4 regions of the Streptomyces sp. SID5464 genome follow, and region 4 is predicted to be linked to each of the others. Evidence: riboswitches for the same ligand, from Rfam matches in the RefSeq annotation. Region 4 holds a riboswitch; each other region holds the start of a gene.

Region 1 (7,323 bases), on a different contig from region 4:
CAACAAGCTGGACACACAGCTGCAGAGCCTCGCCGCCGGCGCCGACGACTTCGCCGACCGCGCCAGCCGTACGCAGGAGCGCATCGACCTCAAGGCCCAGCAGGCGGCCGAGCGCAAGCGCGCGGCGGAGGAGGCGGCCCGCAAGGAGCGGCTGCGCCCGAAGTTCGCCCTGCCGGTCGCCCGGCACGGACTCAGCGCCTACTACGGGCAGTCCGGCATCAACTGGATGTCCCTGCACACCGGCATCGACTTCCCCGTCTCGTACGGCACGACCGTGATGGCCGCGACCGACGGCACCGTCCGCACGCAGTGGAACAGCGCGTACGGCAACATGATGATCGTGACCGCGAAGGACGGCACGGAGACGTGGTACTGCCACCTCTCCACCTACACGGTGCCCTCCGGTACGACCGTCAAGGCCGGCGATCCGATCGCGCGCTCCGGCAACTCCGGCAACTCGACCGGCCCTCATCTGCACTTCGAGGTCCGCCCGGCCGGCGGCTCGGCGATCGACCCGCTCCCGTGGCTGCGCAGCCACGGCATCGACCCGACGTAACGTCCCGGCAGCCCCCACCGGACATCCGGCAGGGGCTGACCCCGCTGGGCTACAGCTTCTCCACCGGCGCGTACCGCAGCAGCAGCCGCTTCGGCTTGGTGTCCCCGAAGTCGATGGTCGCCTCGGCGTTCCCGCCGGTGCCCTTCACCGCGACGACGGTCCCGAGCCCGAACTGGTCGTGTGTGACCCGGTCCCCGACCGCCAGCGACACGACCGGCTTCTCGGAGGTCCGGCGCGTGGCGAAACCGGACGCGCCCGACGCCGACGAACGCGAGCGGGACGACGACAGCGAGGCCGCCACCCCGGAGACGGGGCCGGAGGACGCGGGCGCGGTGGCTCCCGTCCGCTTCCACTCCACGTAGGCCGGCGGGATCTCCTCCAGGAAGCGGGAGGGCGGGTTGTACGAGGGCTGGCCCCAGGCGCTGCGCAGGGTGGACCGCGTCAGATACAGCCGCTCCCGCGCACGCGTGATGCCGACGTACGCCAGGCGCCGCTCCTCCTCCAGCTCCTTCGTCTGGCCGAGGGCGCGCATGTGCGGGAAGACGCCGTCCTCCATGCCGGTCAGGAAGACGACCGGGAACTCCAGGCCCTTGGCGGTGTGCAGGGTCATCAGCGTGATGACGCCGTCGCCGTCCTCCTCGTCGGGGATCTGGTCGGAGTCGGCGACCAGGGCGACCTGTTCGAGGAAGTCGGACAGCGTGCCCCGCTCCTCTTCGCCGCGCTCCTGCTCGAACTCCATGGCGACGGCGGCGAGTTCCTGGAGGTTCTCGATCCGGGTCTCGTCCTGCGGGTCGGTGGAGGCCTGCAACTCGGCGAGGTACCCGGTGCGTTCCAGGACGGCCTCCAGCACCGTGGCCGGTCCGGCGCCGGACTCGACGATCGTGCGGAGATCCTCCATCAGCGTGTTGAACCGCTTGACGGCGTTGGTGGAGCGCGCGGCCATGCCGTACGCCTCGTCGACGCGCTTCAGCGCCTGCGGGAAGCTGATCTTCTCCCGCTGGGCGAGGGCGCCGATCATCGCCTCGGCGCGGTCGCCGATGCCCCGCTTGGGGACGTTGAGGATCCGGCGCAGCGGCACCGAGTCCTCCGGGTTGGCCAGCACGCGCAGGTAGGCCAGGACGTCCCGGACCTCCTTGCGCTCGTAGAAGCGGACACCGCCGACGACCTTGTAGGGCAGGCCGACGCGGATGAAGACCTCTTCGAAGACACGGGACTGGGCGTTGGTGCGGTAGAACACGGCGACGTCGCCGGCCTTCGCCTCGCCGGCGTCCGTGAGCCGGTCTATCTCGTCGGCGACGAACTGCGCCTCGTCGTGCTCGGTGTCGGCGACGTAGCCGGTGATCTGCGCGCCCGTGCCCGCGTTGGTCCAGAGGTTCTTGGGACGCCGGGACTCGTTGCGCTCGATGACCGCGTTGGCCGCGCTGAGGATCGTCTGGGTGGAGCGGTAGTTCTGCTCCAGGAGGATCGTCGTCGCGTCCGGGTAGTCCTCCTCGAACTGGAGGATGTTGCGGATCGTCGCGCCGCGGAAGGCGTAGATCGACTGGTCGGCGTCACCCACGACGCACAGCTCGGCGGGCGGGATCTCGGCCTCGGGCGGCACGTCGACAGGGTGCTCGGAGGTGCCGACCAGCTCGCGGACCAGGGCGTACTGCGCGTGGTTGGTGTCCTGGTACTCGTCCACCAGGACGTGCCGGAAGCGGCGGCGGTAGTGCTCGGCGACGTCGGGGAAGGCGCGCAGCAGGTTGACCGTCGTCATGATCAGGTCGTCGAAGTCGAGGGCGTTCGCCTCGCGCAGCCGTGACTGGTACATCGCGTAGGCCTGGGCGAGGGTCTTCTCGAAGCCGTCGGAGGCCTGGGCTGCGAAGTCCTCCTCGTCGATCAGCTCGTTCTTCAGGTTGCTGATCTTGGCGCTGAAGGACTTGGGCGGGAAGCGCTTGGGGTCGAGGTCCAGGTCGCGGCAGACCAGGGCCATCAGCCGCTTGGAGTCGGCGGCGTCGTAGATCGAGAAGGAGGACGTGAAGCCGAGCTTCTTGCTCTCGCGCCGCAGGATGCGCACACACGCGCTGTGGAAGGTCATCACCCACATCGCGTTCGCCCGCGGGCCGACGAGCTGCTCGACGCGCTCCTTCATCTCGCCCGCGGCCTTGTTGGTGAAGGTGATCGCGAGGATCTGGCCCGGGTGCACGCCCCGCTCGGCGAGCAGGTGGGCGATGCGGTGCGTGAGCACGCGGGTCTTGCCGGAGCCGGCGCCGGCCACGATGAGCAGCGGGGAACCTGAGTGCACGACGGCGGCGCGCTGGTTGTCGTTCAGCCCCTCCAGGAGGGCGGCGGTGTCCACCACCGGGCGCGGGGCGCCGTCGCGGTAGTACGCGTCCCTGTCCGGGGGCACGTCGAACTTCCCGCCGAACAGATCGTCCGGAACCGGCTCCGGCACGTGATCGTCCTCGGGTGGCGGCGGGGGCTCGTCCGCGGGGCCCCGCTGGGCCTGGAGGTCCGCCAGGAAGCTGTCGTCAAAGAGGCTGCTCATCGCTCTCCGAGTCTAGGGCGCCCCACTGACAGCCCGCCGCCGCCCTGAGAACATCGCCCGAACGCCCCCCTCGTCACCGTGCATCCCCGCATGATCACAGCCTGCTATGACCGTCATGATTATGGACGACTCGTGACCAACCCCCCTCGACCGATCACGCTCGGCGACGCTCCGGGACAAGGTCACGAAAATGTATCGGGCATATCACCCATCAACCTTCACAAGGGCCACACGAGTTGGCTACCGTGCGGGCAGGCCGCACGACCCCCACCGGCGAACGTCGCCGGGCCGCGCGGCCTCCGCCGAGTCCGGTGTGCCGCAGCGGCAGCCGGAGCCGGGGACCCAACCGAGAACTCCGGGGTGAATCGGCCCGACTCCCTTCGCGGAGATGGCCGTAGGGCAACCCTTCCGATGTACCCGCCCGAACCCGACAGCTAACCCGGTAGGCGGAGCATGGAAGGAGTCGCCTCCCTTGGCGTCGCACCGCAAGTCGCGTCCCGCTGGTACGCGCGTCGCAGGCATACGGACCCCCGCCCTCGCAACGGCGGCCCTCACCTCCGTGGCCCTGCTGTCCCAGTCGGCCAACGCCGCCCCCGAGGCCGACGACAAGCCGAGTCTCGAGGAAGTCGAGAAGAAGGTCGACGACCTGTACCGCCAGGCCGAGTCGGCGACCGACAAGTACAACTCGGCCAAGGAGAAGACCACCAAGCAGCGCAAGCGCGTCGACACCCTCCTCGACGACGTCGCCAAGCGCACCCAGAAGCTCAACGAGGCACGGGAGGAACTCGGTTCCTTCGCCGCCGCCCAGTACCGCACCGGCGCCTCCGCCCCGGACACGGCGACGTTCCTGCTCGCGGACACCCCGCAGGACTACTTCGACCAGACCCAGCTGATGAACCGGATGACCGGCCGCCAGAAGGTCGCGGTCGACGACTACGTCACGCAGCAGTCCGAGACGATGAAGAAGCGCCAGGAGGCCACCGAGAGCCTCGAGACGCTCACCGAGACGCAGGGCGACCTGAAGACGGCCAAGGCCACCGTCCAGCGGAAGCTCGCCGACGCGCGCGAACTGCTGTCGAAGCTGACCGCCGAGGAGAAGGCGCGGCTCGCGGCGATCGAGAGGGAGAAGCAGCAGGAGGCCGCCCGCAAGGCCGACGAGCTGGCCCGGCAGCAGGCCGCGCAGCAGAAGGCGCAGGAGGAGGCCGCCCAGCAGCAGGACAGCGGTTCCGCGTCGGCGGGCTCCGGCTCGTCCTCCTCGACGGCCCCCGCCGACTCCTCGTACGCCACCAAGGCCGAGAAGGCGCTCGCCTTCGCCCGCGCCCAGATCGGCAAGCCGTACGTCTGGGGCGCCGTCGGCCCCGGCTCCTACGACTGCTCCGGCCTCACCCAGGCCGCCTGGAAGGCCGCGGGCGTCACCCTGCCGCGCACGACCTACGACCAGGTCAACGCCGGCACCACGGTCTCTCTGACCGACGCCCAGCCCGGTGACCTGGTCTTCTTCTACGACGACGTCACCCACGTCGGCATCTACATCGGCAACGGCATGATGATCCACGCCCCGAAGCCCGGCACCTACGTGCGCGAGGAGTCGATCTACTACGACGGCGAGTCGGCCATCCACAGCGTGGTGCGGCCGGCCTGAGGGCGCTCGCGCGTTTTTGAGGCGCCCGCGCGCGTGCCCCGCTCATATCGCGCGCGGCGCCTCCTAGCATCGGGCCCATGCCGGGCCCCTCCCCCTCCACCGACTGGTGGGCGCAGCGTGCGCCGTCCGCCGGCGCTGCCGTGCTGGCGACCGGCACCCTGTCGGTCGGTATCGATCTGGCGGGGTACGCCGTCCTCTCCCGTGTCGCCCTCGGCCTGGCCTGCGCCGCCTGGCTGGTGCTCGCCGCGGACTTCACCCTGCGGCTGCTGCCGGCCGGCACGAGAGGGCGGGCGTACGCGCGGGTGCCGGGCCTCGTGGACACCATGGCGACGGCCGCTCTCATCACCGTGGCGGCGACGGCCGTCCTGGGCGCGGGCTTCTCGGCGGCCGGCTCGCAGGCTACGGCCGCGGCCCTGCTGGTGCTTGCCGTGCTGCTCTGGCCCGTGCCGCTGGCCATCCCCGCGCAGGACGGGGAGCGGCGCAGACCGGGGACGGTGTTCGCGCGCTGCACGGCCACGCAGGGGCTCGCCGTGCTCGGCGCCACGCTCGCCGCTGCCGAGTCGGCGGCCTGGCTCGCCCACGCGGCGCTGGTGCTGTTCTGGCTGGGGCTCGTGCTGTACGTCCTCGCCCTGGCCCGTTTCGACGTGCGGCAGGTGGCCGAGGGGCGCGGCGACCACTGGCTCGCGGGCGGGGCGCTCGCCATCTCGGCGCTGGCCGGGGCACGGCTGATCAGCGCCGACAGCGCGCACCTGTACCTGTGGAACGTCGACGACCGCGGCATCCTGCGCCATGTGACCGTCGTGCTGCTCGTGCTCACACTGGCCTGCTGCGCCGTCCTGCTCGCCGCCGAGCTCCTGCGGCCCCGGCCCCGCACCGACATCCGCCGCTGGGCGACCGTGTTCACCTGGGCCAAGACGGCGGCGGCGGCACTGGCCGTCGCCGCCGCCCTCGACGTCTCCTGGCTCGACGGCCTGGGAGAGGTACTGCTGTGGGTCGCGGTGGCCGCGTGGCTCGGGGGTACCGCCTGGACGGCCGCCTCGGCCCGGGCCCGCGTCGTGCCCGGCCGGGTCAGGTCCAGAGCACGGCGATGAAGACGTTCGCGGTGGTCAGCGCCCCGACCAGGCCGAACAGGCCCTTGTCCACCTTCTCGTCGTCCCGTTTCACGTAGACGAGGCCGAGGATCACGATCAGCAGGGCCAGTTTGACGCCGATCTTGATGTTGTTCACGGACTGGTCGTCGGCCTGGTTGAGGCCGACCAGGATCACACCGGTGACCAGCATCGTCAGCGCGCCGTGCAGCATCGCGGGGGTGTAGCGGGCGGTGCCCTCGCCCATCGCCTTCATCTGGGTGAGGAAACCGCCCAGCAGGGATGCGATGCCGATGATGTGGAGGCCGACGAAGAGGTGGATGAGTACGTCCATGAGGCCGGAGCCTAATCAGGGGCTCCACAGCCGCCCGACACCGGCCCTTCGGATGCACATATGCGCCCATAGCACCCGCCCGCCGCCTCGCGCCCATGATTCGGCGCATCGGTCATCACGCTGAGTTAATTCGACGGCGGCGAGATGGGATCACGGTCGCATACGGTCACCACCGGTCCTCTCGGGACACTTCCGCGCACCCGCCACCGGGCCGCCGCGGCGAGGTTTAGCGTCCTCCACCAGGTGCCCGGCTCCCCACCGCCGCCCGGGCCAGGGGCGGCAGTCGGACACCACCGCCGAAAAGGTCCGGCGGCGGTCCGCTTCCCCTGTGCGGGCCGCCGCCGGACGCGCAGGCCGCCCGTCCGCTCCCCCTGGCGGCCGTACGCACCCGTCGGCGGTCGCAGGAAAGGACGTGGCCCCCCAGGTGGCAGCGCACCGCAAGCCCCGCCAGCGCTCCGCGAGCGGCAACAAGGCCCGTACGGCCGCCACGATCGCCCTCGCGGGCGCGGCGACCGCGACGGGCCTCGACGGCACCGGACACGCCGAACCCGAGCTCACCCCCGGCCAGGTCAAGGCCAAGGTGGACGAGCTGTACCAGGAGGCGGAGGTCGCCACCGAGAAGTACAACGGCGCGAAGGAGAAGGCCGAGGCGGCCGGAAAGCGGCTGAAAAACCTCCAGGACCAGGCGGCACGCAAGGAGGAACGGCTCAACTCCGCCCGTGAGGCACTGGGTTCGGTCGCCGCCGCCCAGTACCGCGGGGGCGGCCTGGACCCCGCGCTCCAGCTCGTCCTGTCCGACGACCCCGACCGGTACCTCGACAACGCCGAGTTCGTCGAGCGGGCCGGCAACCGGCAGCGGGCCGATGTCTCGCGCGTACGCCGGCAGCTCCGGGAGATCGAGCAGCTGCGCGGGGCCGCCCACATCGAGCTGACCTCCCTGAGATCGCGGCAGACGGAGCTGAGACGGCACAAGAAGACGATCACCGGCAAGCTGGGCACCGCGCGTCAGCTGCTGTCCCGGCTGACCGCGCAGGAACGTGCCCTCATCGGCGACACGAGGGGCACGGACCGTGCCTCACGCTCCTCCACGGGTGCGCGTGACAGCCTGACCGCCCCCGGAGCCGGCAGCAGCGCGCAGGCGCCCAACTCCCGCGCGGCCGCCGCCGTGTCCTACGC
Region 2 (7,323 bases), on a different contig from region 4:
GCCGGCCGGCTCCAGCCCCTCGTACACCACCGCGACCCGCGCCTGGGGCCTCACCAGGCCGACGGCTTCGGTGAACTCCGGTTCCATGAAGGGGTTGCGCGGTGTCTCCGCCGCCGCGCGCAGCGCGCGCCAACGCTCCTTCTCCCCCTCGCCGAGTTCCCCGGGCCCAGCCACACGCACACGTCCACTGCTCAACCCGACCCCCCGATCAAGTCCCCCCTGGACACTTGGAAGGTACCGCCCGAGACGGCCTCGACGGTAGGTAGCGGACCATGTTGTTGCCAACTGGTGCAGAGGCCTTCAACCGGGCAATCGGCGCCCGCCGCGCGATGAAACGAAAGGGCGCGCTGTCCGTATTCTCTGATCATGGCCGCACCCATCGCATATTCACTCATCGCCACCGACCTGGACGGGACGCTGCTGCGCGGCGACGACACCCTGTCCGACCGGTCCCTCGCCGCGCTCGCGCGGGTGGCGGACGCCGGTGCCCAGCACCTCGTGGTGACGGGCCGGCCGGCGCCGAGAGTGCGGCCGCTCCTGGACGACCTCGGCTGCACGGGGCTCGCGGTGTGCGGGCAGGGCGCGCAGGTGTACGACGCCGGCGCGGACCGGCTGCTGTGGTCCATCACCCTGGACCGGGAGCTGGCGGAGACCGCCCTCGGCAAGATCGAGGCCGAGGTGGGGCAGGTGTACGCCGCGGTCGACCAGGACGGGGTCGACGGGCTCACGCTCATCGAGCCGGGCTATCTCATGCCGCACCCGACCCTGCCGGCGGTACGGGTCGACCGGCGCGACGAGCTGTGGGGCGAGCCCATCAGCAAGGTGCTGCTGCGCCACCCCTACCTGACGGACGACGAGTTGGCGGCGACGGCCCGGTCGGTGGTCGGTTCACTGGCGACGGTGACCATGTCGGGGCCCGGCACGGTCGAACTCCAGCCGTGCGGGATCACCAAGGCGACGGGCCTGGCGCTGGCCGCCGAGCACCTGGGGCTGCGGCCGGCGGACACCGTCGCCTTCGGGGACATGCCCAACGACATCCCGATGTTCGACTGGGCCGCCCACGGCGTCGCCATGGCCAACGCCCATCCCGAACTCAAGGCCGTGGCCGACGAGATCACCCTGTCGAACGAGGACGACGGCATCGCCGTCGTCCTCGAACGACTGCTGGGCGGGACGGCTCAGTACGGGCCGTTGACGTTGTCGATCGAGCCGTAGCGGGCCGCCGCGTAGTTGCAGGCCGCCGTGATGTTGGCGACCGGGTCGAACGGGTCCCACGACGTGCCGTCCACGTGGTAGGCCTGGAAGGTCGGGTCGATGGTCTGGAGGAGACCCTTGGACGGGGTGCCGGCGGCGGCGTTCGAGTCCCAGTTGTTGATCGCCAGGGGGTTGCCGGACGACTCCCGCATGACGTTGCGGTAGATGCCGTCGTACGAACCCGGAATCCCCTTCTGCGCCATGATGTCCAGCGCCTCGCGGATCCAGCCGTCCAGGTTGTTGGCGTAGGTCTTCGCCGAGGCCTGGGTGGCCTGGGCGACGCCACCGGCGGGCTTCGCGGCCGGCTTGGCGGGGGCGGAGGCCTTGGTCGCCGTCTTCTTCACGGCGTCCGCCTTGGCCGTCTTCACCTTCAGCTTCAGACCCGGGTGGATCAGCTTCGGGTTGTCGCCGACGGCGGCGCGGTTGTCCTTGTAGAGCTGCTTCCAGCCGCCCGACACGTCGTATTTTTCCGCTATGCGGTAGAGCGTGTCGCCCTTGGTGACGGTGTACGTGAGGGACTTGGCGGGCTGGGCCGCCTGCGACACGGACTCTGCGCTCTGGGCCGGCTCGGCGGCGCTGGCGTGCGTCGCGCCGAGCAGCGGGAGGGTGAGTGCCGCTCCGCCGGTGCCGGCGGCCACGACGCGACGGGTGATCTGGCTGGTTCTGGGGCGACGGTGCTTGCCTCGGGGCATGGCGATGTTCCTCTCCGGCGCCTGCGAGGTGAGCTGTCGGGTTCGGGCCGGGAGGTGCCCGGCCGCCTACGGCGCTGTGTGCCGTACGCGGCTTCACCCCGAGCCGTTCCGCTGCGCGGACCGGCGACTTACCTGGGTCCCCCGCTCCTGCCCTGCGTGAGTGAGTCGGTTGTGGGGAGTCCGGGCGGCGGCAGGATTCGGCGTCCGCCGGACAGGCCCGGAACGTATGCGAGAGCACATGTCGGGAACAAGCGCCGGAGTCACATATCGAGGTGGTTGACCTTGGTCAGGGGGGAATGAGGTACTTGATCCTTTGCGGAAGCCAAGGCTCAACTCGCGTTCACCGGAAGGGGGTACGGGGCGCTGTCGGAGTGGGGTGTCGCGGGGGAAGACGTGATTGAACTCACTGATCACGAGTCCGTGGGGCAATTTCCATCAAGGGGAATTCGCTTACTCATTACGGCAAATCGTGCATAGTTCGCTACCTCCCGGTAAGTCGATAAATGTCTGCTCTTATGAGCTGATCGAAAACATAGCGGTCGTGATCGGATACCACCCGGCCTGTAACCCTGGGCGCTGGTGGTGATCGAAACGTGACCGGATACGCTGACTCGAGTGATGGCAGCGACCTATCGACAAACCGCGTAATCACCGGCAGACACCAGCAGACAGGAGACCCCTCGTGACCGACGTCGGGCCGTTCGGGCTGAGCGTGCGGGACCAGGCTCTGGAAGCCGATGTCCAGGCCGGGTTGGCGGCTGTCGAGGAAGGCTTGCTCGAGGCCACCAAGAGTGAGGTGCCCTTCATCACGGAGGCCGCCCAGCACCTGGTCCGGGCCGGCGGCAAGCGGTTCCGTCCGCTGCTCGTGATGCTCTCCGCCCAGTTCGGCGACCGGTACGCGCCCGGGATCGTGCCGTCGGCCGTCGTCGTGGAGCTGACCCACCTCGCCACGCTGTACCACGACGACGTGATGGACGAGGCCGCCGTGCGGCGCGGGGTGGCGAGTGCGAACGCCCGCTGGGGCAACTCCGTCGCGGTCCTCACCGGCGACTTCCTCTTCGCCCGCGCCTCGCACATCCTGGCCGACCTCGGCCCGGAGGCGGTGCGGGTGCAGGCCGAGGCGTTCGAGCGGCTGGTGACCGGGCAGATCCTGGAGACGGCCGGACCGCAGGACGGCCGCGACCCGGTCGAGCACTACCTGGACGTGCTGGGCGGCAAGACCGGCTCGCTGGTGGCGGTGTCGTGCCGGTTCGGCGCGATGATGTCCGGCGCCGACGACACGGTCGTGGACGTGCTGACCCAGTACGGCGAGCGGCTCGGCGTCGCCTTCCAGCTCGCGGACGACGTCCTGGACATCGCCTCCGACTCCCACGAGTCCGGCAAGACGCCCGGCACCGACCTGCGCGAGGGCATCCCCACGCTGCCGGTGCTGCGGCTGCGCGAGCGCGCGGCCCGGCTCGGGCTCGCGGACGACATCGCCCTGTGCGAGCTGCTGGACTCCGACCTCACCGACGACGACCGGCACGCCGAGGCCCTGCGCCTGCTGCGGGCCCACCCCGCGCTGGAACAGGCCCGGCGGGACACCGTCCGCTACGCCCAGGACGCCCGCTCGGCGCTGGCCCCGCTGCCCGAGTGCGCCGCGAAGACGGCGCTGGTGGAGCTGTCCGACGCGGTGGTGCACCGGGCCGGTTAGCCGGTCCTTCCCGTACGACCCCTACGGGTCGGGGGAGAAGCCGCGCTCTCGTGTCATACCGCAGCAGTACGTGGAGTTGAGCCCGGGGTCTGACGTATTTCCCTGGCCGATTTGGTCAGATGGTCACCACGGAAAACACCACTCCTCACCAGTTCGGGTGAGAATGGCGGCTCAGGGACGAGTGCGTGTACGACACGGACAGCCGCCGCCGATCACGGAGGTAGGGCACACATGGCACCGTACGCATCCGACGACAGCACGACCGCCGGGGAGGTCGACGAGCAGCGCTCCGGGCGGCGCAAGGCCGCGCGGTACGTCGTCCCGGTCACGGTGGTGGGGGTGGCGGCCGCGACGATCGGGCTGGTCCCCGCACTCGCCGACTCCGGTGACCCCGACCTCCCGAAGATCACCGCACAGCAGCTCATCGAGAAGATCGCCAAGTCGGACGTCCAGCAGCTGTCCGGCACCGTGAAGATCAGCACGGACCTCGGCCTGCCGGACCTCGGCGGGCTGGAGAGCAGCCTGATGTCCGGTGCCGCGAGCCGGGACCGGGGCGGCTCCTCCGCCGATCCGACGGCCAAGCTCACGGAACTGGCCTCCGGCACGCACACCCTGCGTGTCGCGGCCGACGGCCCGGACAAGCAGAAGCTGTCGCTGCTGGAGAACGCCGCCGAGTACAGCATCATCCACAACGGCAAGGACGTCTGGGGCTACGACAGCAAGTCGAACGAGGTCTACCACGGCACCGCCTCCGACAGCCCGGAGCGCGGGAAGGACCAGCAGCCGCCGGCCACGCCCAAGGACTTCGCCGAGGAGGCCCTGAAGGCCACCGACGACACGACCTCCGTGAGCGTGGACGGCACCGCCCAGGTCGCCGGCCGGGACGCCTACAAGCTGGTCATCAAGCCCAAGCAGTCCGGCTCGACGGTCGGCGCGGTCACCGTGGCCGTGGACGCGAAGACCGGCATGCCGCTGAAGTTCACGCTGACCCCGGCGAGCGGCGGCGCCGCCGTCGTCGACGCGGGCTTCACCCAGGTCACCTTCGGCAAGCCGGCCGCGTCGACCTTCGACTTCACCCCGCCCAAGGGCGCGAAGGTCACCGAGGAGAAGGACGCCGGCAAGGGCTCCGACAAGGACTTCGGCAAGGGCTTCGAGAAGGGCGGGCCGCGCGAGCACGCCCCCAGGGCCGAGGAGCACCTCGGCAAGGGCCTCGACGGCATGAAGACCATCGGCGAGGGCTGGAGCTCCATAGCCACCTTCGACACCGGCGGCCACGGCGTGCCCTCCGGCAAGGCCGGCGGCGACCTCGGCGGCTTCGTGAACTCGCTCGGCGACAAGGTCGCCGGCAAGTTCGGCTCCGGCACGGTCTTCTCCACCCGCCTGGTCAACGCCCTGATCACGGACGACGGCAAGGTCTACGTGGGCATGGTCACCAAGGACGCGCTGGTGAAGGCGGCCGACGCCGGGAAGTAAGTCCTTTCGAGAGAACGAGGGAGCCGATGGGCGAACCGTCCGCCGCGGAGCCGGAGCACAGCGACGCGCAGGCCGAGTCCGGGGAACCGGTCATCGCCACCCGCGCGCTCACCAAGCGCTACCGTGGCGGACAACTCGCCGTCGACGGCCTCGACCTGACCGTCCCGGCGGGCAGTGTCTTCGGCTTCCTCGGCCCCAACGGCTCCGGCAAGACCACCACCATCCGCATGCTGATGGGCCTCATCGAGCCCACCTCCGGCACGGCAACGGTGCTCGGACAGCCCATGCCCCGGGCCACCCGCGCCGTGCTGCCGCACGTCGGCGCCCTCATCGAGGGGCCGGCCCTGTACGGCTTCCTCTCCGGCCGCGACAACCTCGTCCGGTACGACTCCGCCGACCCGGCCGCCGATCCGCGCACCCGGAAGGCCCGGGTCGCCGCCGCGCTGGACCGGGTGGGCCTGACGGCCGCCGCGGGCAAGAAGGCCAAGGCGTACTCGCTGGGCATGAAGCAGCGCCTGGGCCTCGCGGCCGCGCTGCTCCAGCCGCGCCGGCTGCTCGTGCTCGACGAGCCGACCAATGGCCTCGACCCGCAGGGCATGCGCGAGATCCGCACCCTGATACGGGAGCTGGCCTCGGACGGCACGACCGTGTTCCTCTCCTCCCACCTGCTCGACGAGATCGAGCAGGTCTGCACGCACGCGGCCGTGATGACGCAGGGCCGTCTGATCACGCAGGGCGCGGTCGCCGAGCTGTCCGCCGGGGCGCGCGGTCGGCTGGTGGTGACCACGCCGGATCCGGCCGAGGCGGCCCGGGTGCTGAAGGAGCAGGGCGTCGGCGACGTCGTCGTCACGGCGGACCGGGTGACCGGCGAACCACCGGACCGCGACCTCGCCGAGGTGAACGCCGCGCTGGTCACGGCCGGTGTGCGCGTCCGCGGATTCACGGTCCGACGGGCCTCGCTGGAGGACGCGTTCGTGGCGCTGACCGGGGAGGGTTTCGATGTCGCAGGCTGAAGCCGCACGGGCCGTACGGCCGGTGAGCCCGCTGTGGACCTTCGGGCTGCTGCGCAGCGAGCTCACCACCACTTTCCGGCGCTGGCGCACCCTCGCGCTGCTGGCCGTGCTGGCGGGCGTGCCCGTCCTGGTCGGCATCGCCGTCAAGATGGAGACGAGTGACGGTTCGTCGCCCGGCGGTGGTGGGGGCGGGGGACCGGCCTTCATCTCGCAGATCACGAACAACGGCCTGTTCCTCGTCTTCACCGCGCTGGCCGCCACCCTCCCGTTCTTCCTGCCGATGGCGATCGGTGTCGTCGCGGGCGACGCGATCGCCGGCGAGGCGAACGCCGGCACGCTCCGCTACCTGCTGGTCGCCCCGGCCGGCCGCACCCGTCTGCTGCTCACCAAGTACGCGACCGTCGTCATCTTCTGCCTGGCCGCCACCCTTGTCGTGGCCGTCTCGGCGCTGACGGTCGGCGCGCTGCTGTTCCCGCTCGGCGACCTGACGACCATCTCCGGCACCCGGATCGGTTTCGCCGAAGGCCTGGGCAGAGCCCTGCTGATCGCCCTGGTCGTCGCCGCGTCACTGATCGGCGTCGCGGCGCTCGGACTGTTCGTCTCGACGCTCACGGGCAGCGGCATCGCGGCGACGGCGACCACCGTCGGTCTGCTGATCACGGTCCAGATCCTCGACCAGATCCCGCAACTGCACGCCCTCCAGCCGTACTTCTTCTCGCACTACTGGCTGTCCTTCGCCGACCTCATGCGCGAGCCCGTGTACTGGGACGACCTGGCGAAGAACCTCGGCCTCCAGGCCCTGTACGCGGGGGTGTTCGGCTCGGCGGCCTGGGCGCGCTTCACGACGAAGGACATCACCGCGTAGCGCTCGGTCCGCTCAGTCCGCTCGGTCCTCCCAGCCTCGTGGTGCTCAGTCCTCGTACACGAACCGGGCCGGCGGCGCCTCCTGCGCGAAGAACGTCTTCGCGCGGGTCAGTGCCTCGGTGTCGTTCAGCACGTCACCGGGCTTGCTGCCGTTGCCGAGCAGCACTCCGCCGAACCGCATCCCCATGTACGCGGCCGAGTTGTTGAGCGTCCCGACCAGCGGGTCGGCCACCTCCGGCTGCGTGTGCGCGAGCGCGGTGACGCCCCACAGGGTGCGTCCCGCCAGGGTCGCCTTGAAGTCGAGGCCGGGCGTGCGCAGCCAGCCGGACCAGTA
Region 3 (7,323 bases), 240 kb from region 4:
TCGTCGGTGATGAAGACCAGGTCCTCCTCGCCGGTGCGCAGCTCGACGGCGCCGATGATCCGGTCACCCTCCTTGAGGGTGATCACCTCCAGCTCCTCCTTGTTGGACGGATAGTCCGGCACCACCCGCTTGACCACGCCCTGTTCCGTGCCGAGCGCCAGGCCCGGCGACGACTCGTCGAGCGTCGTCAGGCAGACCACCGTCTCGTCGTCCTCCAGGGAGACGAACTCCGCCAGCGGGGCGCCTCCCGCGAGGTTCGGGGTCGCCATCGACTCCGGGAGCTGGGGCAGGTCGATCACGTTCAGCCGCAGCAGCCGGCCGGCCGAGGTGACGGCGCCCACCTCGCCACGCGCGGTGGCAGGTACCGCCGAGATGATCACGTCGTGCTTGACGCGCTTGGCGCCGGCGTCCTCGGCGAACGGCTCGCCGTTCGCCGTACGGGCCAGCAGACCCGTCGAGGACAGCAGCACCCGGCACGGGTCGTCGGCCACCTGGAGCGGCACGGTGGCCACCGGGGCACCGCCCGACTCCAGCAGAACCGTACGCCGGTCGGTGCCGAACTTCTTGGCGACGGTGGCCAGTTCGGTGGAGACCAGCTTGCGCAGCTCCGTGTCCGAGTCGAGGATCCGGGTCAGCTCCTCGATCTCCGCGTTGAGCCGGTCCTTCTCCGTCTCCAGCTCGATGCGGTCGTACTTGGTCAGGCGGCGCAGCGGCGTGTCGAGGATGTACTGCGTCTGCACCTCGCTCAGCGAGAACTGCTCCATCAGGCGCTGCTTCGCCTGCGCGGAGTTCTCGCTGGAGCGGATGAGGCGGATGACCTCGTCGATGTCCAGCAGGGCCGTCAGCAGACCCTCGACCAGATGCAGCCGGTCACGCTTCTTGCCGCGGCGGAACTCCGAGCGCCGCCGCACGACGTCGAAGCGGTGGTCGAGATAGACCTCCAGCAGCTCCTTCAGCCCCAGCGTGAGCGGCTGGCCGTCGACCAGGGCGACGTTGTTGATGCCGAAGGACTCCTCCATCGGCGTCAGCTTGTACAGCTGCTCCAGGACCGCCTCCGGCACGAAGCCGTTCTTGATCTCGATGACCAGGCGCAGACCGTGCTCGCGGTCGGTGAGGTCCTTGACGTCGGCGATGCCCTGGAGCTTCTTCGAGCCCACCAGGTCCTTGATCTTGGCGATCACCTTCTCCGGGCCCACCGTGAAGGGCAGCTCGGTGACCACGAGGCCCTTGCGGCGGGCCGTCACGTTGTCGACGGACACCGTCGCCCGGATCTTGAACGTGCCGCGGCCCGTCTCGTACGCGTCCCGGATGCCGGACAGGCCGACGATGCGGCCGCCGGTGGGCAGGTCGGGGCCCGGGACGTGCTTCATCAGGGCGTCGAGATCGGCGTTCGGGTACCTGATCAGGTGGCGGGCTGCGGCGATCACCTCGCGCAGGTTGTGCGGCGGCATGTTCGTGGCCATACCGACCGCGATGCCCGAGGCGCCGTTGACCAGGAGGTTCGGGAAGGCGGCAGGCAGCGCCACCGGCTCCTGCTCCTGGCCGTCGTAGTTCGGGTTGAAGTCGACGGTGTCCTCGTCGATCGACTCCGTCATCAGGCTCGTCGCCTCGGCCATCCGGCACTCGGTGTACCGCATGGCCGCCGGCGGGTCGTCGTTGCCCAGCGAGCCGAAGTTGCCGTGGCCGTCGACCAGGGGGACGCGCATCGAGAAGGGCTGGGCCATGCGCACGAGGGCGTCGTAGATCGACGAGTCGCCGTGCGGGTGCAGCTTGCCCATCACCTCGCCGACGACGCGGGCGCACTTGACGTACCCGCGCTCGGGGCGCAGGCCCATCTCGTTCATCTGGTAGACGATGCGGCGGTGCACCGGCTTGAGGCCGTCGCGCGCGTCGGGCAGGGCGCGGGAGTAGATGACCGAGTACGCGTACTCGAGGAAGGAGCCCTGCATCTCGTCGACGACGTCGATGTCGAGGATTCTCTCCTCGTACGAGTCGTCGGGCGGCGGGGTCTTCGTGCTGCGGCGGGCCATCGCTGCCGGCTCCTTGCTGAAGCGTTGAACGAGATCTGACGCCGACCATTGTGGACCGCCGCACTGACAACCGGGACCAGGACCCGGTCCACGGCCTCACCGGCAGGGGTTCGGCCCCGTCCCGCGGGTGCCGCTCGCCGGGCCGGTGCGGCGGACGGGGACGCTGTCGGGGGACTGCCGCGGGCCGGCCGGTCCGAGGTCTTTCGCCGGTCGTTCGCCGGCCCCGGGCCAGGCGCGCCGTCACCACCGCACACCGCCTGCGGACGCTTCCCGCTCTCGCTCTCCGCGTACGCCCCCCGGGAACTTCACCAGGGCCCCGCACGCTTGCATACAGTGGCAGGACTCGCCAGGAAAACCGCGGTTCGAGCGACCGCGCCGCGATCGAAGGGACGTACATGCCCATGGGTCACACGGCCACAGCCCAGGCAGGCTCCGGGGGCCTGACAGCGACCGAGCACCGCCTGGCCAACGGCCTGCGCGTGGTGCTCTCCGAGGACCACCTGACCCCGGTCGCGGCGGTGTGCCTCTGGTACGACGTCGGCTCGCGCCACGAAGTCAAGGGGCGTACCGGCCTGGCTCACCTTTTCGAGCACCTGATGTTCCAGGGTTCCGCCCAGGTGAAGGGCAACGGCCACTTCGAGCTCGTCCAGGGCGCGGGCGGCTCGCTGAACGGCACCACCAGCTTCGAGCGGACCAACTACTTCGAGACGATGCCCGCCCACCAGCTGGAGCTCGCCCTCTGGCTGGAGGCCGACCGCATGGGCTCCCTGCTGGCCGCCCTCGACGACGAGTCGATGGAGAACCAGCGGGACGTCGTCAAGAACGAGCGCCGCCAGCGCTACGACAACGTCCCCTACGGCACCGCCTTCGAGAAGCTGACCGCCCTCGCCTACCCGGAGGGCCACCCCTACCACCACACCCCGATCGGTTCGATGGCCGACCTGGACGCGGCCACCCTGGAGGACGCGCGCGCGTTCTTCCGCACCTACTACGCGCCGAACAACGCCGTGCTCTCCGTCGTCGGCGACATCGACCCGGAGCAGACCCTGGCCTGGGTGGAGAAGTACTTCGGCTCCATTCCCGGCCACGACGGCAAGCCCGCGCCCCGGGACGGCACGCTGCCGGAGATCATCGGCGAGCAGCTGCGCGAGGTCGTCGAGGAGGAGGTCCCGGCGCGCGCCCTGATGGCCGCCTACCGACTGCCGCACGACGGCACGCGCGCGTGCGACGCGGCCGACCTGGCCCTGACCGTCCTCGGCGGCGGCGAGTCCTCCCGCCTGTACAACCGTCTGGTGCGGCGGGACCGTACGGCCGTGGCGGCCGGCTTCGGCCTGCTGCGGCTCGCCGGGGCGCCCTCCCTGGGGTGGCTGGACGTGAAGACGTCCGGTGACGTGGAGGTCCCGGTCATCGAGTCGGCCATCGACGAGGAGCTCGCCCGGTTCGCCGATGAGGGCCCCACGGCCGAGGAGATGGAGCGCGCCCAGGCCCAGTTGGAGCGCGAGTGGCTGGACCGGCTGGGCACGGTCGCCGGCCGCGCCGACGAACTGTGCCGGTACGCCGTCCTGTTCGGCGACCCGCAGCTCGCCCTGACCGCCGTGCAGCGCGTGCTGGAGGTGACGGCCGAGGAGGTCCAGGAGGTCGCCAAGGCCCGCCTGCGGCCCGACAACCGCGCGGTGCTCGTCTACGAGCCCGTCGCCGACGAGGCGGGCGACGCGGAGACCGCCGAGGACGCCGACACCACCGAGGACACCGCAGCCGCGGCCCTGAACGAGAACGAGGAGGCGGCCAAGTGACCGAGCTCGCCACGATGGACTTCCACCCCCAGCCGCAGGCGGGCGAGGCCAAGCCGTGGGCCTTCCCGGCCCCCGAGCGCGGCACGCTCGGCAACGGCCTGACGGTCCTGCGCTGCCACCGCCCCGGCCAGCAGGTCGTCGCCGTGGAGGTGCTGCTGCACGCGCCCCTGGACGCCGAACCGGCCGGCCTCGACGGCGTGGCCACGATCATGGCCCGGGCCTTCTCCGAGGGCACCGACAAGCACTCCGCCGAGGACTTCGCCGCCGAGTTGGAGCGCGCGGGCGCCACCCTCGACGCGCACGCCGACCACCCCGGCGTCCGGCTCAGTCTGGAGGTGCCGGCCTCCCGGCTCGCCAAGGGGCTCGGCCTGATCGCCGACGCCCTCAGGGCGCCCGCGTTCGCGGACAGCGAGGTCGAGCGGCTGGTCCGCAACCGCCTCGACGAGATTCCGCACGAGCTGGCCAACCCCGCCCGCCGTGCCGCCAAGGAACTCTCCAAGGAGCTGTTCCCGGCGGACTCGCGCATGTCGCGGCCCCGCCAGGGCACCGAGGAGACGGTCGCCGCGATCGACTCCGCGGCCGTACGCGCCTTCTACGAGCGGCACGTCAGGCCCGCCACGGCCACCGCCGTGGTCGTCGGCGACCTCACCGGCATCGACCTCGACGCCCTGCTCGGCGACACGCTGGGCGCCTGGACGGGCTCGGCGGCCGAGCCGCGCCCGGTGCCGCCGGTGACCGCCGACGACACGGGCCGGGTCGTCATCGTGGACCGCCCCGGCGCCGTCCAGACGCAGCTGCTGATCGGCCGGATCGGCCCGGACCGGCACGACCGCGTGTGGCCCGCGCAGGTGCTCGGCACGTACTGCCTCGGCGGCACCCTCACCTCCCGCCTGGACCGCGTCCTGCGCGAGGAGAAGGGCTACACCTACGGGGTGCGGGCGTTCGGCCAGGTCCTCAGGTCCGCCCCGGACGGGACCGGTGCCGCGATGCTCGCCATCAGCGGCTCCGTGGACACTCCCAACACCGGCCCCGCCCTCCAGGACCTCTGGACGGTGCTGCGCACCCTCGCCGCCGAGGGGCTGACCGACGCCGAGCGGGACGTCGCCGTGCAGAACCTGGTCGGCGTGGCGCCGCTGAAGTACGAGACGGCGGCGGCCGTCGCGAGCACGCTGGCCGACCAGGTCGAGCAGCATCTGCCCGACGACTACCAGGCCACCCTGTACCGGCAGCTCGCCGCGACCGGCACCGTGGAGGCCACCGCGGCGGCCGTCAGCGCCTTCCCGGTGGACCGTCTGGTGACCGTGCTCGTCGGTGACGCGGCGCAGATCAAGGGCCCGGTCGAGGCCCTGGGCATCGGCGAAGTCTCCGTCGTGGCAGCCGAGTAGCGGCCCGCGCGCGCAGGGGCCCTGGTTGTCTTCCAAGGCACCAGGGCCCCTTTATGCCCGAATTGATATGGAGGTTGCCTGTCTGCCCTGTGGGATGCGCTACAAAAGCCGGGATCCGTTTGGGAATTGAAAGTGGCCCCGCTTAGCGTCGTCCGGGCTGTTCGTCAGGCAGTGCGCCGCACCCGCGGCACCGGACAGTCATCGCCGAGTCCCCGTACGGCGCGAGCCAGGGGAGCCGGGGACCCACCGCAGTCCCTGGGGTGAATCGGACGCCCGAGCGAGCCGCGAGGGGGTCCGTAGGAGACCTTCCTGCTCCGAACCCGTCAGCTAACCCGGTAGGCGAGAAGGAAGGAAAGGACCAGGCACTCCATGGCGTTCACCCGCGCCACCGGGAAGCATCGTCGTCCCAGCCGGATGCAGCGCGGCACGGCCCGCGCGGCGGGCGTCGCGGCCCTCGCCACCACCGGTGTCATCGGCACCGTGGCCGCCCCGGCCTTCGCCGCAGAGCCCGCCGTCGAGCAGACCGGCCTCACCCCCGTCGTCACCATGGGCGACACCGTGGCCCAGCAGATCGACGCCCAGGCCGCCGCCCAGAAGCAGGCCGCCGAGGAGGCCGCCGCCAAGAAGAAGGCCGAGGAGGCCGCCCGCGAGCGGGCCGCCGAGGCGGCCAAGGAGGCCAAGGAGGCGGCCGAGAAGGCGCGCGAGGCCAAGGAGCGCGCCGCCCGCGAGGCCGAGCGCAAGCGCCTCAACACTTTCGTGCCCCCGATCTCCGGCTCGTACGTCTCCACCGGCTACCGGGCCAGCAGCGGGCTGTGGTCCTCCGGCAGCCACACCGGCGTCGACTTCCACGCCGCCAGCGGCACTCCCGTCCACGCGGTCGGCATGGGCACGGTCGTCGAGGCCGGCTGGGGCGGCTCCTACGGCAACCAGATCGTGATCAAGATGAACGACGGCACGTACACCCAGTACGGCCACCTGTCGTCCATCAGCGTCTCGGTGGGCCAGCGGGTCACCCCCGGCCAGCAGATCGGCCTGTCCGGCGCGACCGGCAACGTCACCGGACCGCACCTGCACTTCGAGGCCCGTACCAGCCCCGAGTACGGCTCCGACATCGACCCCGTCGCCTACCTCCGCTCGCACGGTGTGAACGTCTGACGGCGTACCACTCCGCTTCCCGAGGCCCCGGCTCCCCGAGCCGGGGCTTTCGGCGTTTGTGACGCCCGGCTGTCCAAAAAATATCCATGGATTCCGGTCCCCCGTCGGAAATTCCGGCTCATTGCAATAGAGTCACGGAACACGCGTCACTCGTCGACGTTTCACGGGGATTAAACGGAGGTCGGTCATGCGTATTCCCGCGCACTCGGTGTGCACGGCCATCCGGGACGACATCGTCGCGGGTGTCTACGAGCGCGGCAGCCGGCTGACCGAGGAACTCCTCGCCCGCCGCTACGGCGTCTCGCGCGTCCCCGTCCGGGAAGCCCTGCGCACCCTGGAGGCCGAGGGTTTCGTGGTGACCCGGCGGCACGCGGGCGCGTGCGTCGCCGAACCCACCGAGCAGGAGGCCGCCGACCTGCTGGAGATGCGGCTGCTGCTGGAGCCGCTCGGCGCGGCCCGCGCCGCCCAGCGCCGCACCGAGGCCCATCTGAAGGTCCTGCGCGGGCTGGTCCGGCTCGGCCAGGAGCGCGCCCGCCGGGGCAACAGCGACGACCTGCGCTCCCTGGGCGGCTGGTTCCACGAGACGCTCGCGCAGGCCTCCGGCAGCCCCGCGCTGACCTCGATGCTCACCCAGCTCCGCCACAAGATCGCCTGGATGTACACCGTCGAGGCGCCGGCCGGGCCGGTGGAGTCCTGGACCGAGCACGGCGCGATCGTGGACGCGGTGGCGCGCGGGGACAGCGAGCGCGCGCGGGCGGTCACGGCGCTGCACACCGAGCGCGCGACGGCCGCGCACCGGTTGCGTTTCGGTTCCGCCGGGGAGCGGGCCGAGCGTGTGAGGAACTCGCAACATCCCGTAAACACGGCGAGCCTGCGGCATTAACACGGGAGCCGTATACAAAGAGCAGGAAATTCGCGGGGGATTATTTCTGCTGCCCGTCAACGGGAATTCCACGTCCC
Region 4 (7,323 bases):
CCCAGCGGGTTCACTCCCGGCCCCGCGGCCAGCGAGTGCGCCACCAGCACGTGCAGGCACTTCACCCGGTCCGGCATGCCGCCCGCGCTCGGGAAGTCCTTCAGCTCCTCGATCTCGTCACGGCGCCTGATGTAGTCCTCGTGGGCCGCCCGGTACGCCGCCGCAAGCTCCGGGTCCGAGGCCAGCCGCTCGGTCATCTCCTTCATCACGCCGTTCGCCTCCAGCGTGCCGATGGCCGAGTTCGCCTTCGGGCACGTCAGGTAGTACAGCGTGGGGAAGGGCGTGCCGTCGGGCAGCCGGGGGGCCGTCTCGACGACGTCGGGCTGCCCGCACGGGCACCGGTGCGCGATCGCGCGCAGGCCGCGCGGGGGCCGGCCGAGCTGCTGCTTGAAGGCCTCGACGTCCGCGTCGGTGGGCTCGGTGCGCGGGGTGGTCGGCGGGGGCGTTTCCATGACTGTGTTCAGGCTGTCTTTCTGGGTTCAGGTCACTGGCTGGGGTCCGGGTCACCGGTCGGAGGCGTCGGCCTTGTCGACCCCGTCCCAGACGTTCGAGTACCAGGGGCGGTCGGCCGCCCCGAGGTCGGCGTGCGACTGCTCCGCCGCGTGCGGGTCGACGACGATGAACCCCGTCTCCCCCGGCATGACGTAGTGCAACCGCTGCCGGATCTGCTGCTCCGCGTACGCGTCGTCCTGCCAGCGCGCCTTCTGGTCGCGCAGCCGTTCGACGCGCTGCCGGGCCTGCTGCTGTTCACGCTGGAGGTCGTCGATCTCGGCGCGCTGCGAGACGTACTCCCGCATGGGGTAGGCCAGAGCCACGATCAGCGAGCACATCACCAGGGCGAGCAGCGCGGCCCGGCCGGTCAGCCGGGAGCGGCGGGCCTGGCGCTTGGTCTGGGAGCGGTAGACCCGGGCCGCGGTCTGCTCACCGAGCAACCGGATCCTGGTCGCGGTGGAGAACCGGTCCCGGTCCTTCACGGCCATGTCTGTCCGCCTCCCGCTCCGCCGTCATACGCGCGTACGTCCCCGGACACGGTACGGGACCGAGTACGGGGACGTACGTACGACGCTGCCTCTTACGGGTCGGGCCTTTCGGCGATCAGCCCTTGAAGCGCGGGAAGGCGCTGCGGCCGGCGTACACCGCCGCGTCGTCGAGGATCTCCTCGATGCGCAGCAGCTGGTTGTACTTGGCGACGCGCTCGGAGCGGGCCGGGGCGCCGGTCTTGATCTGGCCGCAGTTGGTGGCGACGGCCAGGTCGGCGATGGTGACGTCCTCGGTCTCGCCGGAGCGGTGGGACATCATGCACTTGAAGCCGTTGCGCTGGGCCAGCTCGACGGCGTCCAGGGTCTCGGTGAGCGAACCGATCTGGTTGACCTTGACCAGGAGCGCGTTGGCCGCGCCCTCCTCGATGCCGCGGGCCAGGCGCTCGGGGTTGGTGACGAACAGGTCGTCGCCGACGAGCTGGACCTTGTCACCGAGCTTGTCGGTGATGGTCTTCCAGCCCTCCCAGTCGTCCTCGAACAGCGGGTCCTCGATGGAGACGAGCGGGTACGCGTCGACGAGCTCCGCGTAGTACTCGGTCATCTCGGCCGCCGAGCGCTCCTTGCCCTCGAAGGTGTAGACGCCGTCCTTGTAGAACTCGGACGCGGCGACGTCGAGGGCGAGGGCGATCTGCTCGCCGGGGGTGTAGCCGGCCTCGTTGATCGCCTCGAGGATGAGGTCGAGGGCCTCGCGGTTGGAGCCGAGGTTCGGGGCGAAGCCGCCCTCGTCGCCGAGGCCGGTGGCCAGGCCCTTGGACTTCAGGACCTTCTTCAGCGTGTGGTAGACCTCGGCGCCCCAGCGCAGGGCCTCGGAGAAGGACTCCGCGCCGATCGGGGCGATCATGAACTCCTGGATGTCCACGTTGGAGTCGGCGTGCGAGCCGCCGTTCAGGATGTTCATCATCGGCACCGGCAGCAGGTGCGCGTTCGGGCCGCCCAGGTAGCGGAACAGCGGCAGGTCGCTGGCCTCGGAGGCGGCGTGGGCGACGGCGAGCGAGACGCCGAGGATGGCGTTGGCGCCGAGGGAGCCCTTGTTGTCGGTGGCGTCCAGGTCGAACATCGCCTGGTCGATCAGGCGCTGCTCGGTGGCGTCGTAGCCGACCAGCTCCGGGCCGATCTGCTCGATGACCGCGAGGACGGCCTTCTCCACACCCTTGCCGAGGTAGCGGTTCGAGTCGCCGTCGCGCAGCTCGATGGCCTCGAAGGCGCCCGTGGAGGCGCCGGACGGGACGGCGGCACGACCGGTGCTGCCGTCGTCGAGGCCGACCTCGACCTCGACCGTGGGGTTGCCTCGGGAGTCCAGGATTTCCCGGGCTACGACGACGTCGATGGACGGCACGAGCATCTCCTTCTTCATGTGACGCGGGTACGCGGGCCGCGTGGACCCGGCGAGGCGCGGGCCGCGGTGGCTCGCGACATGAGCCTAACCGGCTCCGGGCGATCGGCCACCGGGTCGCCCACCCCATGGACAGAACCGAGAGTAAATTGTTTCCGAACGGAACAAAGCCGGATCGCAAAGACCGGCAGAAAAAACCCCGCCCCGGTGCGTACGGGGGACGACGCACCGGGGCGGGGGCCCGTGGGGACCGGGGGGCCGCCGCTTACTTCAGGTGCAGCTGCTGGCCCGGGTAGATCAGGTTGGCGTCCGTGATGATGTCCTTGTTCAGCTCGAACAGCTTCTCCCAGCCGCCCTTGACCTTGTGCTCGGTCGCGATCGAGCTGAGGGTGTCGCCCTTGACGACCTTGTACTCGCCGTCACCCTTCTTGACCTTCTTGCCGGTCGGGGTGGTGACGGTCTTCTGGCTCTTCTGGGTCTGCGCCGGGCGCTCCTCGGAGCGGGAGGCCGGCTGCTGCTCGGTCTGGCGGGTCTCCGTGGAACCGCTGCTCTGCGCGGAGCCGCCGCTGTAGCCGGCGCTCGACAGACCCTTGCCGCAGACCGGCCAGGCACCCTTGCCCTGGCTCGCGAGGACCTTCTCGGCGATCTCGATCTGCTGCTCCTTGGTGGCCTGGTCGGCGGTGGAGGCGTACTTGGTGCCGCCGTAGCCGGACCAGGTGGAGGCGGAGAACTGCAGACCGCCGTAGTAGCCGTTGCCGGTGTTGATGGACCAGTTGCCGCCGGACTCGCACTGGGCGACGGCGTCCCACTCGGAGGCGGTGGCGGCGGAGGCGTTGCCGGCCGCCATCAGCGGGGCGGCGACGGCGGCACCGGTGACACCGGCGATGGCGATGACCCGAGAGGCCTTGGACGGACGGCGGTGCGTGCCCTTGCCGGAAAACAGCATGGAGAGATCCCCTCACCGACGCCTGCGAGGTGAGCTGTCGGGTTCGGGCCGGTTGAGTTGCCCGGCCGCGTCCCTCCCGGGACACGGCTTCACCCCAAGCCGGAGCCCTGCCGTCGAGTTGCCTCAACCGCCGGGCCCGGCACTTACCTTGGGTCCCCCGCTCCTGCCTACGGCGCTTGACGCGACGACTGTTCCCGTGCGGCCGCTGGCAGGATTCGGCGTTGCGGCAGCCGGGGCTCGCGGTGGCGAGCGGTCATGACCGTAGACACGCGATCCGCGGAATTTCAAAGACGATCAGGGCTTCTGAGATCTATCTCTCACCGCGCTTATAAGGGACATTCGGCGCGAACGGTGACGTGAACTCGCACGGTTTCGGGGTGACTTCCGCCGCCGTTTCCGGACTGCCCCACCGGCTACTCGTCGTCCGCTTCGACCCTTACCGTGAGCTTCTGACCGGGGCGGATGAGGTTCGGGTCGGCGCCGACGGCCGTCTCGTTCCCGGCGTAGAGCGCGTGCCACCCGCCGCTGAGGTCAAGGGAGTTCGCGATGGACCAGAGGCTGTCGCCGGGGCGGACGGTGTAGGAGCCGTCCGTCGCCTCCCGAGAGGCCTCGCCGCCGCGCGAGGCGTGCCGTCCGGCGGCTCCGGACGTACGGCCGTCCTCGGCCCCGGTGTCCTCGTCGGCGCTGGGGCCGCGGTGGCGGCCGGAGGCGCTGTCGGTTCCGGTTCCGGAGAGCGCCGAAGAGCCGTCGCCCTGCCGGGACTTGTCGGGTTCGTCACTCTCGGCGGCGGTCGACGGGGAGCTGCCGGACTCCTGGTCCTGCGACTGGTCCCGCGTCGAGGAATCGGCAGAATCGGATGACTTGTCGGACTTGGCGGTGTCACCCTCCGAGGTCGACTGCCCGTCAGGGGACGACGATGGGGACGGAGACGACGAAGAGGGCGAAGAAGACGAAGAGGATGACCCGGACGACTCGGATGACTCGGAGGAGTCGAGCAGTCCGGGTGAGTCCGTCGGAGCGGACGAGTCGGAGGAGCTGGACGAGTCGGACGTGCCCGAGTCCTTGTCCTGCTGGAGGCCGGAGAGCAGCCCGCAGGTGCGCCACGCACCGACCCCCTGGTCGGCGAGGATTCTCTCGGCCACGGCTATCTGCTGGGAGCGGCTGGCCAGGTCGGCGCTCGGGGCGTAGTCGAGACCGCCGTGGTTCTCCCAGTCCTCCTGGGACAACGCGAGGCCGCCGAAGTATCCGTTGCCGCTGTTCTGGCTCCAGGCGCCGCCGGTCTCGCAGTCCGCGACCCGGTCCCAGGTCGTGCCGTCGGCCGCGCTGGCGCCGGAGGCTCCGAGGAGCGGGATCGCGATGGCGGAGCCGGTCACCCCGGCCGCGACGAGGAGAGCCGGAGCCTGGCGGGGGCGACGGTGCCGACCGTTCCCGGAGAGCATACGGAGACCTTTCGCGAGACAGCAGTGACCGGCGCGGCGCAGGACCCCCCGGGCCGCGCTGATGATGGGTGAACGTATCGGCAGACGATCACTTGTCACAAGTTCATGCCGCGCAGATCACGTGAAGATCACAGGTCTGACGGCGTGTCACCTTCGGGCCGGTGAGAACTCCACCGGCAGGGTGCGCAGCCCGCGCATGATGAGGCCGCCGCGCCATCTCAGCTCGGCCGGGTCCGCCGCGAGCCGCAGGTCCGGGAGTCGGGTGAGGAGCGCGGCGAGCGCGGTCTGGCCCTCCAGTCGGGCGAGCGGGGCGCCGAGGCAGTAGTGGATGCCGTGGCCGTAGCCGAGGTGCTGGTTGTCGCGGCGGGCGAGGTCGAGCACGTCCGGATCCGCGAACCGCTCCGGATCCCGGTCGGCGGCGGCCAGGACGACGAGGACCGGGTCGCCGGTCGCGATGTGCTGCCCGCCGATGGTGAGCGGCTGCGTGGCGAACCGCCACGTGGCGAGTTCGACGGGGCCGTCGTAGCGCAGGAGCTCCTCGACGCCGGTCTCCAGGAGGCCGGTCTCCCCGGCGGCCAGGGACGCCTGGAGGCGCGCGCGCTGCTCGGGGTGGGTGAGCAGGGCGTAGGTGCCGTTGCCGATCAGGTTCACGGTCGTTTCGAACCCGGCGAACAGCAGGATGAAGGCCATGGCCGCCGCCTCGTTCTCGGTGAGGTGCTCACCGTGGTCGGAGGCGCGGATGAGACCGGAGATGAGGTCCTCGCCGGGGGCGGGCTCGGTGGGCAGCGCCTCGCGCTTGCGGTGGATGAGGTCGGCGAGGTAGCCGCGCATCTTCTTCACGGACCGCGCCACGCCGCCCCTGGGCCCGCCCTGGTGACGGATCATCATTCCCGCCCAGTCGCGGAAGTCGTCCTGGTCCTCGCGAGGGACGCCGAGCAGGTCGCAGATGGCGTAGATGGGGAGCGGGAAGGCGAACTCGTGGATGAGGTCGGCGGACCCCTTCTCCGCGAACCCGTCGATGAGCCCGTCGGTGAGCTCCTGCACCCGCGGCGCGAACTCGGCGACCCGGCGGGGCGTGAACGCCTTGGACACGAGCCGCCGCAGCCGGGTGTGGTCCGGCGGGTCGATGTTGAGCAGATGCGTCATCAGCTCGGCCTTGCGCTCCCCGGGGATCCCGGTCTTGCCCTTGGCGTGCGCGGGTTCGTCGTGATGCGCCGGGTTCTTGGAGAGCCGGTGGTCGGCTAGCGTCTGCTTGGCATCGGCGTACCGCGTGACCAGCCAGGCCTCCACGCCGCTGGGCAGCTTGGTGCGGTGCACGGGGGCGTGCTCGCGGAGCCAGGCGTAGGCGGGGTAGGGGTTGCTCGCGAACTCCCAGGTGAAGAGGTCGGGAGCGGCGGCAGGGGTGCTGGGCTGGGGCTGGTCGGTCACTCCCCGACGGTATCCGGCTCCTCGCCCCTCCCCTCCCTCGGCCGGTCCAGCCGTCCTCCGCTCCCGGCTCTCGGTCTCAGCCGTCCTCAGCCTCCCTGATCGCGTCCCGGTAGGCGCGGGCCGCCGCTCTCAGGGCCGCCTCCGGGTCGACGCCCTCCGATTCGGCGCGGACCGCCAGGGCCAGCAGCTCGTAGCCGATGCCCTCGACGGGCGGGAGTGGTATGTCCAGGTTCGCGGCGCGGGCGCGTGACGCCAGCTTGGCGGCGAGGGCCAGGCCGGGCTGGCCGAGGGGGATGCCCTCGGTGATCGAGGTGCGCTGCTTCTCGACCGCCTTGGTGCGCAGCCAGTGCGCCTTGACCTCCTCGGGCGTGGTGGCCGTCTCGTCGCCGAAGACATGCGGGTGGCGGTGGATCAGCTTGGCGACGATGCCGGCGGCGACGTCGTCGATGGAGAAGGGGTCCGCCCCGTCTTCCGGGCGGCCCTCCTCGGCGATCCGGGCGTGGAAGACGACCTGGAGGAGGACGTCACCGAGCTCCTCGCGCAGTTCGTCGCGGTCGCCCTCCTCGATCGCCTCGACGAGTTCGTACGCCTCCTCGATGCCGTACTTGGCCAGGCCCTTGTGGGTCTGCTGGGACGACCACGGGCACTCGGCGCGGATGCGGTCCATGACCTGGACGAGGTCGAGGAGGCGGGCGCCCGGCAGGTCGTAGGAGGCGGGGAGCAGCTCCAGCTCGGGCATGGCGACGCGGCCGGTGCCGGCGAGGCGGGCCAGGCCGTCCGTCAGGGTCGGCTCGCCCTCGCCCGTCGCCACGACGACCACCGTGCGGCCGCCGGCGCAGGCGTCGACCAGCTCCTGGGCCGTCGGGGACGCCTCGTCGACGGTGATCCCCGCCTCGCGCAGATACGGCAGCTGCGGGTGCGCGCCGTCCGCGCACAGCACCTGGTCGGCCGCGTGCAGTGCCTGCCAGGCGGGCCAGGACAGCAGTCCGGGGGCGACGCGGTGACTGGTGGTGAGCAGGACGATGCGGCCGGGGACGGCGGTGGCGGCCGTGCCGGGGCCGGCCTCGCCGGGCCGCGGGGTGGCTTCGGGGCTGTTGGCGTTCACGATTCGAAGCTATCCCACGCCGCCGGCAGCCC

The links. A riboswitch is a leader RNA that binds a small molecule or an ion and turns the genes downstream of it on or off. The one in region 4 is predicted to bind cyclic di-AMP.
Region 1: it holds a riboswitch for cyclic di-AMP, as region 4 does, so the genes downstream of both, GTY47_RS06900 (C40 family peptidase) here and GTY47_RS08670 (transglycosylase family protein) in region 4, are expected to answer to the same signal.
Region 2: it holds a riboswitch for cyclic di-AMP, as region 4 does, so the genes downstream of both, GTY47_RS35855 (LysM peptidoglycan-binding domain-containing protein) here and GTY47_RS08670 (transglycosylase family protein) in region 4, are expected to answer to the same signal.
Region 3: it holds a riboswitch for cyclic di-AMP, as region 4 does, so the genes downstream of both, GTY47_RS09685 (M23 family metallopeptidase) here and GTY47_RS08670 (transglycosylase family protein) in region 4, are expected to answer to the same signal.

What each region holds. Positions count from the first base shown of each region.
Region 1 is NZ_WWIQ01000007.1:54,174-61,496, forward strand. Features, by position in the region: gene GTY47_RS06890 (M23 family metallopeptidase) at 1-556, shown strand, start outside; gene pcrA (DNA helicase PcrA) at 606-3,083, opposite strand; cyclic di-AMP (ydaO/yuaA leader) riboswitch at 3,374-3,547, shown strand; gene GTY47_RS06900 (C40 family peptidase) at 3,556-4,725, shown strand; gene GTY47_RS06905 (membrane protein) at 4,803-5,816, shown strand; gene GTY47_RS06910 (hypothetical protein) at 5,794-6,147, opposite strand; gene GTY47_RS06915 (C40 family peptidase) at 6,572-7,323, shown strand, end outside.
Region 2 is NZ_WWIQ01000074.1:18,851-26,173, reverse strand. Features, by position in the region: gene GTY47_RS35865 (GNAT family N-acetyltransferase) at 1-180, opposite strand, end outside; gene GTY47_RS35860 (Cof-type HAD-IIB family hydrolase) at 367-1,215, shown strand; gene GTY47_RS35855 (LysM peptidoglycan-binding domain-containing protein) at 1,179-1,946, opposite strand; cyclic di-AMP (ydaO/yuaA leader) riboswitch at 1,952-2,126, opposite strand; gene GTY47_RS35850 (polyprenyl synthetase family protein) at 2,629-3,639, shown strand; gene GTY47_RS35845 (outer membrane lipoprotein carrier protein LolA) at 3,871-5,112, shown strand; gene GTY47_RS35840 (ABC transporter ATP-binding protein) at 5,139-6,125, shown strand; gene GTY47_RS35835 (ABC transporter permease) at 6,112-6,990, shown strand; gene GTY47_RS35830 (NAD(P)H-dependent oxidoreductase) at 7,036-7,323, opposite strand, start outside.
Region 3 is NZ_WWIQ01000009.1:292,288-299,610, forward strand. Features, by position in the region: gene GTY47_RS09670 (DNA topoisomerase IV subunit A) at 1-2,030, opposite strand, end outside; gene GTY47_RS09675 (pitrilysin family protein) at 2,426-3,823, shown strand; gene GTY47_RS09680 (pitrilysin family protein) at 3,820-5,208, shown strand; cyclic di-AMP (ydaO/yuaA leader) riboswitch at 5,401-5,564, shown strand; gene GTY47_RS09685 (M23 family metallopeptidase) at 5,578-6,363, shown strand; gene GTY47_RS09690 (GntR family transcriptional regulator) at 6,551-7,246, shown strand.
Region 4 is NZ_WWIQ01000009.1:51,804-59,126, reverse strand. Features, by position in the region: gene GTY47_RS08685 (DUF501 domain-containing protein) at 1-452, opposite strand, end outside; gene GTY47_RS08680 (septum formation initiator family protein) at 504-980, opposite strand; gene eno (phosphopyruvate hydratase) at 1,096-2,376, opposite strand; gene GTY47_RS08670 (transglycosylase family protein) at 2,639-3,319, opposite strand; cyclic di-AMP (ydaO/yuaA leader) riboswitch at 3,324-3,504, opposite strand; gene GTY47_RS08665 (transglycosylase family protein) at 3,733-4,758, opposite strand; gene GTY47_RS08660 (cytochrome P450) at 4,906-6,186, opposite strand; gene GTY47_RS08655 (nucleoside triphosphate pyrophosphohydrolase) at 6,263-7,291, opposite strand.